Regions from separate parts of the Priestia sp. LL-8 genome, predicted to be linked through region 1. Evidence: riboswitches for the same ligand, from Rfam matches in the RefSeq annotation. Region 1 holds a riboswitch; the other holds the start of a gene.
What was found. A riboswitch is a leader RNA that binds a small molecule or an ion and turns the genes downstream of it on or off. The one in region 1 is predicted to bind ZMP and ZTP.

Region 1 (3,409 bases):
GGCAATCAGCTGAAGCTGGCGATCTTGCTGTAAGATTTCACGCGAAATATTAAGAGATAAATCTTCAGAATCTACCATACCTTTCACGAAGCTAAAGTAGTCTGGAAGAAGATCTGCGCATTTATTCATAATTAATACGCCGTTTGAATACAGTTCAAGTCCTTTTTCAAATTCTTTTGAGTAGTAATCAAACGGACTATTTTCTGGAATAAATAAAATAGCATTGTAGCGAATCGCTCCATCCACATTAATGTGAAGGTGAGTGAGCGGTTTATCAAACCCGTAGCGCTTTTCTGAATAAAATTGCTCATAGTCTTCTGAAGTCAATTCATTTTTATTTTTCTTCCAGATCGGTACCATACTGTTGATAACTTGCTCTTCTGTATAATCTTCTAGCTCGTTATCAGAACCTTCTTTAGGACGTTTTTCCGTTATGTCCATTTTAATCGGGTAGCGGATAAAGTCTGAATATTTTTTAATGATCTCTTTTAAACGATACTCTTCTAGATACTCATCATATGTTTCATCTTCTGTATTTTCTTTGATTTTTAAAATGATTTGAGTTCCAACCGTTTCTTTTTCGCAAGGTTCGATTGTATAACCATCAGCACCAGTAGATTCCCATTTATAGGCTTCATTGCTGCCTAACGCTTTACTAATCACCGTTACGACATCTGCCACCATAAACGCTGCGTAAAACCCAACGCCGAATTGGCCAATAATCGTGTGTCCGTCCTTTGTTTCATTTTCATTTTTAAACGCAAGGGAACCGCTTCGCGCAATTGTGCCCAAGCTACTTTCAAGCTCTTCTTGCGTCATGCCAATCCCAGTATCCGTAATGGTTAAGGTACGGTTAGTTTTATCTGGTGTTACTTTTATGTAATAGCTTTCTTTGTTAAAACGCAAGGAGTCGTCTGTTAAGGCTTTGTAATAAATTTTATCGATTGCATCGCTTGAATTTGATAGAAGTTCTCTCAAAAATACTTCTTTTTGAGAATAGATGGAATTAATCATCATCTCTAATAATCGCTTTGATTCGGCTTTGAATTCTTTTTTTGACATAAGAAGTTCTCCTTTCCAAATAGGGCTTATAAAATAATTAGCACTTGAGTGGATAGAGTGCTAATCACTCTTTTTATTTAACATGTATTAGGATATTTGTCAATATATTAGGAGATTCACTAAAGAGATTAAAAATTAGACTGAAAAAAGCAAACTTTTAAAAAAAGGTTGAACGTTCTGAAAGAGTTTGCTAGAATATACTTAATTTCAAAGACTATATGTGACTGGCGAAACGCGGATAACCGTGAGGAAGCATATAGTGACGTAGCCGTTCGCCTGGGCAGAGGTAAGGGATTAATACATATCTCTTACCTCTTTCTGTTTAGGGGGAGAGGATATAGAAGTTATCAGACATGTAGGCTAAAAAACCAGACTTTTAAAAAAATTAAAAATGAAGTTCCTTTATCCAAAGGTAAAAACATGTAAAACTACGATGATAATCAGAGGAGAGTACAAAATGAGCACATTAACATTAGAAAAAGTACAAACAATCAAAACATTAAACAACATTGCACAAAAAGGTCTAAATGTTTTTAATCAAGAAGGTTATCAAATTGACAACGACAGCGAAAATCCAGATGCGATTGTCGTGCGTAGCTTTAACATGCACAGCATGGCATTTGACCAAAATTTAAAAGCTATTGCACGAGCTGGAGCAGGGGTTAATAATATACCGGTGGACGCTTGCACGGAGCAAGGTATCGTTGTATTTAATACGCCAGGAGCTAATGCAAACGCAGTAAAAGAAATGGTTTTAACTACAATTATGGCTTCTTCTCGTAACTTATTTGCTGGAGTTGAATGGACAAAAGGATTAGACGGCCAAGGTGATCAAATTCCTAAGTTAGTTGAAGCAGGTAAAAAACAGTTTGTTGGAAAAGAAATCAAAGGTAAAACATTAGGCGTTATTGGTTTAGGTGCAATTGGTGCTCTTGTAGCAAACGACGCGCTTGATTTAGATATGGACGTAATTGGTTTTGATCCATTCATTTCTGTTAATACAGCTTGGAATTTGTCTCGCAACGTACAGCGTGCAATGTCTCTAGAAGAACTATTTGCAGCATCTGACTATATTACGGTTCACGTTCCATTAACGGACGACACAAAAGGTGTTTTCAATAAAGAAACGTTTAGCATCATGAAACCTGATGTTCATATTTTGAACTTCTCACGCGGTGAGCTTGTAAACGAAGAAGATATGAAAGCTGCTCTTGAAAGTGGAAAAGTTGGTCGATATATTACAGATTTCCCAAATCAAAATGTCTTGAACATGAAAAATGTTGTGCCAATTCCTCATTTAGGGGCATCAACTCAAGAATCAGAAGAAAACTGTGCGGTAATGGCAGCACGTCAAGTGAAAAATTTCTTAGAAACAGGAAACGTTAAAAATTCAGTGAACTTCCCGAATGCATCTCTACCTTACACTGGGAAAAAACGCGTAGCTGCTTTCCATCACAACGTGCCGAATATGGTAGGACAGCTTACGCAAGTATTCTCAAACTACAATTTAAACATCGCAGATATGGTGAACAGAAGCCGCGGTGAATATGCGTATACAATGATCGATATTGACAATCAAGTAAGTGACGAGATTGTGCCTGAGCTAGAAGAAAAAATTGGTCAAATTGAAGGAATTATTACAAGTCGTATTATCTAATTTGGTTACCATCATATTTTAGTGTTTCAGCCCTAACTTTTCTAAGTTAGGGCTGTTTTTACATGGTATTTATCCTCATATCATTTCCTTCAGTCCCATAGCATATAGAAATATCTTTAAAGAGGTGAACGTTTTGTCAGAAGAAATGATAGGAATTTTGATAGGGTCGCTCATCGCGCTGGCAGGAACATTCATTACGTCTGTCGTAGCTATAGCGATGTCGAAAGAGCAATACAAGCAAGAGCTTCGCAAAGCATTTATCCAAAAGAAAGTTGATGCCTATACCCATGTGTGTCAAGTTATTCTAGCTATAAAAAATGATTTACTGACAATAACCGTTTCTTCAGCCGGCTTAAACTGGACGGCTCAATCTATTAACAAACTAGCAGATGTGTGTATTACGGAAGGACTATGGATCGATGAAGAAGACAGCAAAAAGCTGGAGGTTCTGCAAAAGCAGCTTTCAAAGTTTGTATTGGATGAAATAGAACTGTCTAGACATGATATCCTCACAACTTGTTATGATATCGTTGAATATTGCGAAAAAAAGATTAAAATTCTCCATTTTATGACCGTAAAAGAATAGATGATTACTATGTTAAGAATAAGTGATTGTGGGAATATTAAATAAACATTGGACGATAAAGTAACGAAACAATCCTTTATACACCAGGTATAGACAAGAGTACT
Region 2 (3,409 bases), 1.6 Mb from region 1:
ACTAAAATATAAGAAGCGCTGTCAATGGATGCTTCAATCGTCTTATTTTTAGCCGAAGTGGATCCTCCCGTTTCCTTAGAACTGTTGCAAGCCGCTAATACTAGCATAAGTACAAAAGCCAAAGCCAAAACATTCATTTTTTTCACAGCTGCCTAATCCCCTTTATTTTGTTTTTTTAGAACTTTATCCCAAATAAAGGTTCCCTCTATATAAATACTTAAACCTTAAAATCTATATTTTTTACAATATTTTGATAAAAACTAAGTCTAAATTCTCCTCTCATCTAAATAAAAAAAACACGAGCATCAGCTCGTGTTTTTTATTTAGATTGAAAATTTTCTTGATTGATTTGTTCAGCTTCTTTCATATATCGGTTAGATTTGCCACTTTTAATTCCCCAGTAATAAAAAGCTAATGATACACAAGCAATCACTACCATATCCCATCCGAAAGGCAAAATATTTTTGCCTCCGAATTTTTCGCTTCCTATGTAGGAAATAAAAATCATGCACGCTAAATAGATAATCATCCAAGCCCCGGTTAAAAATTCTTTTTTAAAGCCTACCCATTTATTTTTCGCTTGGTAATAAAAATAAATGGGCAGGCCAATTGCCATAATAAAGATCACTTCACCTGTAAGCGGCCACCTTGCCCAGTAAAGCGTCAAAGAAGCAAAAACGAAGCCGCATGGCGCAATAACTGATGCCCCTTTTAAATAAAATGGACGGTAAAAGTGTGAAGCCGTTTTTCTTAATGTTATAAGCGCTACAGGGCCCATAATATAAGAGATAAGCGTCGCTACTGAGATCACTTCTGCTAAGACACCCCATCCTCTAAATAAAAAGAGAAACAAAAAGCAAGCTGCTAAATTTAGCCACATAGCTGGGCGCGGAACATTGTAAAGTGGATGAAGAGTACCAAATATCTTTGGCAAATATCCATTTTTCTGCATCCCGTATAACATTCTAGAAGTAGTTGCCGTATATGTAGCACCTGTGCCGGAAGGGGAAACAAATGCATCTGCGTATAACACAATTGTTAGCCAGTTAATTCCAAGTGCAATCGCTAAATCAGCAAAAGGAGAATTAAAATTCAAATGATTCCATCCATCAGCAATTGATGACGGACTTACTGCTCCGATAAAAACAATTTGCAATATAATGTATACAATTCCAGCAATAAAAATTGAACCAATTACAGCTACCGGAATTGATTTATTAGGTGATTTTGCTTCTCCTGCCATATTTACAGGACTTTGAAACCCGTTAAATGCAAACACAATACCTGATGTTGCAACTGCCGTTAAAACACTGGCCCACCCATAAGGAGCAACCCCATGCTCACTTGAAAAGTTTCCACTATGAAAACCAGCAAAAAATAAAGCCCCTGCCGTTAAACCAGGAATAATCAATTTAACAATCGTAATAAATGAGTTTGCTTTAGCAAAAAGATTTACCGTCCAATAATTCACAAAAAAGTAAACGAATAATAACAAAGACGCAACTGCCAAGCCCTTGGGCGTTAAAATGCCATTATCTACTAATTCATGAGTCCAGCGAGCCCATTTCCACGGCCAAGTACTCATATATTGCACAGATGCAATAGCCTCCACTGTTATCGTTGAAGCGATTGAAATCCAGTTAGCCCAAGCAGCCAAAAACCCAATAAATGATCCGTGTGAATACTGAGGATATTTAACCATCCCCCCTGCTTGTGGAAACATGGCGCCCAGTTCAGCATATGATAGAGCAATGGTCAAAATAACCACCATTCCAATAACCCATGAAAAAATAGCCGCGGGTCCCGCAATTTGAGCTGCTTTCCATGCTCCAAACAGCCATCCCGAACCAATAATCGAACCTATGCCTGTCATGGTTAAAGCAAATGTTCCCATCTTCCTTTGCATATTGCTCATCCAAATCTACTCCTCTTCCCTAGGAAAATAAAAAAAACACTTGCGAAATTTTCTCAAGTGTTTGCCCAGGCGCGCGGCTTATACGCTATATGCTCCCCCATGGTCATCCATGTTGCGCCAGTCACATATAGGAATATATTTTTTATCAGTATATAATATTCATTACTATTACTCAATACACAAAAATATTTACATTGCTTTTCTAAAAATAATAAATTATTCGTAAAATTTCGAATAATCCTTCTGAAAACCTCTTTTAAATTACAAAAAGAACTAAAATCCTAACTTTCTCTATCATTTAATTTTTTTACTCCACGAGCAAATTACCTTCTACAAATTATATTAATATATATTATTCATTTACAAAATAAGAATTAACAGCTATATATCCATAGAATTCTTGCACTAGACCCTTTACTTATATACAATATGAAGAAAAGATACTAAAGTGAACTGCCCACCACTTAGCTACGCTTGAAGTGGGACACTGCTTTTGGGAAAACGTTAAAACCTACATATCATGCACTTCGCAACGAATGAAGTACTTCGAGCAAACTTCTCTGTTTACACAAGCAAAAAACAGGGAAAATTACGAAAAAAGATTGTTAGAGGGATGCTTATGAATTATGCAAATGTAAAAGTTCTTTATTTTGATGACGACGGAACCATTCCAAATCACCCTCGTCTCCCAGTTTTGTTGTATGAACACGTATTTATTAGTAAGAAAGAGAAAGTGGAGAGCATTTTTAATTCTCACAACTGGAAAAACAGCTGGGTAGGCGGCATATATGATTTCCACCATTACCACAGCAATTCTCATGAAGCACTAGGTGTAATTAGCGGATCTGCACGTTTAAAACTAGGTGGACATATGGGGGAAAATATCGTGGTGCATGCTGGCGATGTGCTCGTACTTCCTGCAGGCACAGGGCACATGCGTCTGCAGTCAACTGCTGATTTTAAAGTGGTTGGAGCTTATCCTGAGGGCATGGATTACAATTTACGAACAGGAAAACAAACTGATCGCCCTCACGTATTTGATGAAATTGCCCAAGTACCTATTCCTACAACAGATCCTGTTTATGGCGACAAAGGACCATTGACAGAGTGGTGGAACTAGACAAGCACTTATTGTCTAGTTTTTTTATTTGCTCTGTTTTATTCTTCCCATGAATCTCTATTGGAACATACAAATTCTTTTCTTATGATGCAATAGCAATATACTTTATCTCATCGAAATAACAAAAATTTCTCGGTCAAAACTAAATTTCTTCTTTTCCATTTTCTTTTTGCTTCAAGAGCAACTTCGCTTAGATTCCTCCCCTTTTTTTCTTTCATAATCATTTCAAATATACTCTCATTATAAGCTCTTTTTTGTTTTTCTAAAAAAATTTCCATGGATTATAACGAAATTTTCAAAAAACTTATTGCTTTACCATGTCAGACTTGCTATCATAGTGAACATTGTTAGATAAATTTTTAGTAGGAGGAGTA

Region 2: it holds a riboswitch for ZMP and ZTP, as region 1 does, so the genes downstream of both, U9R83_RS04150 (APC family permease) here and U9R83_RS11910 (phosphoglycerate dehydrogenase) in region 1, are expected to answer to the same signal.

The regions. Positions count from the first base shown of each region.
Region 1 covers NZ_JAZAQH010000001.1:2,357,313-2,360,721, forward strand. The annotation lists gene htpG (molecular chaperone HtpG) at 1-1,062, opposite strand, end outside; ZMP/ZTP riboswitch at 1,273-1,351, shown strand; gene U9R83_RS11910 (phosphoglycerate dehydrogenase) at 1,520-2,719, shown strand; gene U9R83_RS11915 (hypothetical protein) at 2,844-3,305, shown strand.
Region 2 covers NZ_JAZAQH010000001.1:792,783-796,191, reverse strand. The annotation lists gene U9R83_RS04155 (DUF5105 domain-containing protein) at 1-137, opposite strand, end outside; gene U9R83_RS04150 (APC family permease) at 320-1,915, opposite strand; ZMP/ZTP riboswitch at 1,972-2,050, opposite strand; gene U9R83_RS04145 (cupin domain-containing protein) at 2,436-3,035, shown strand.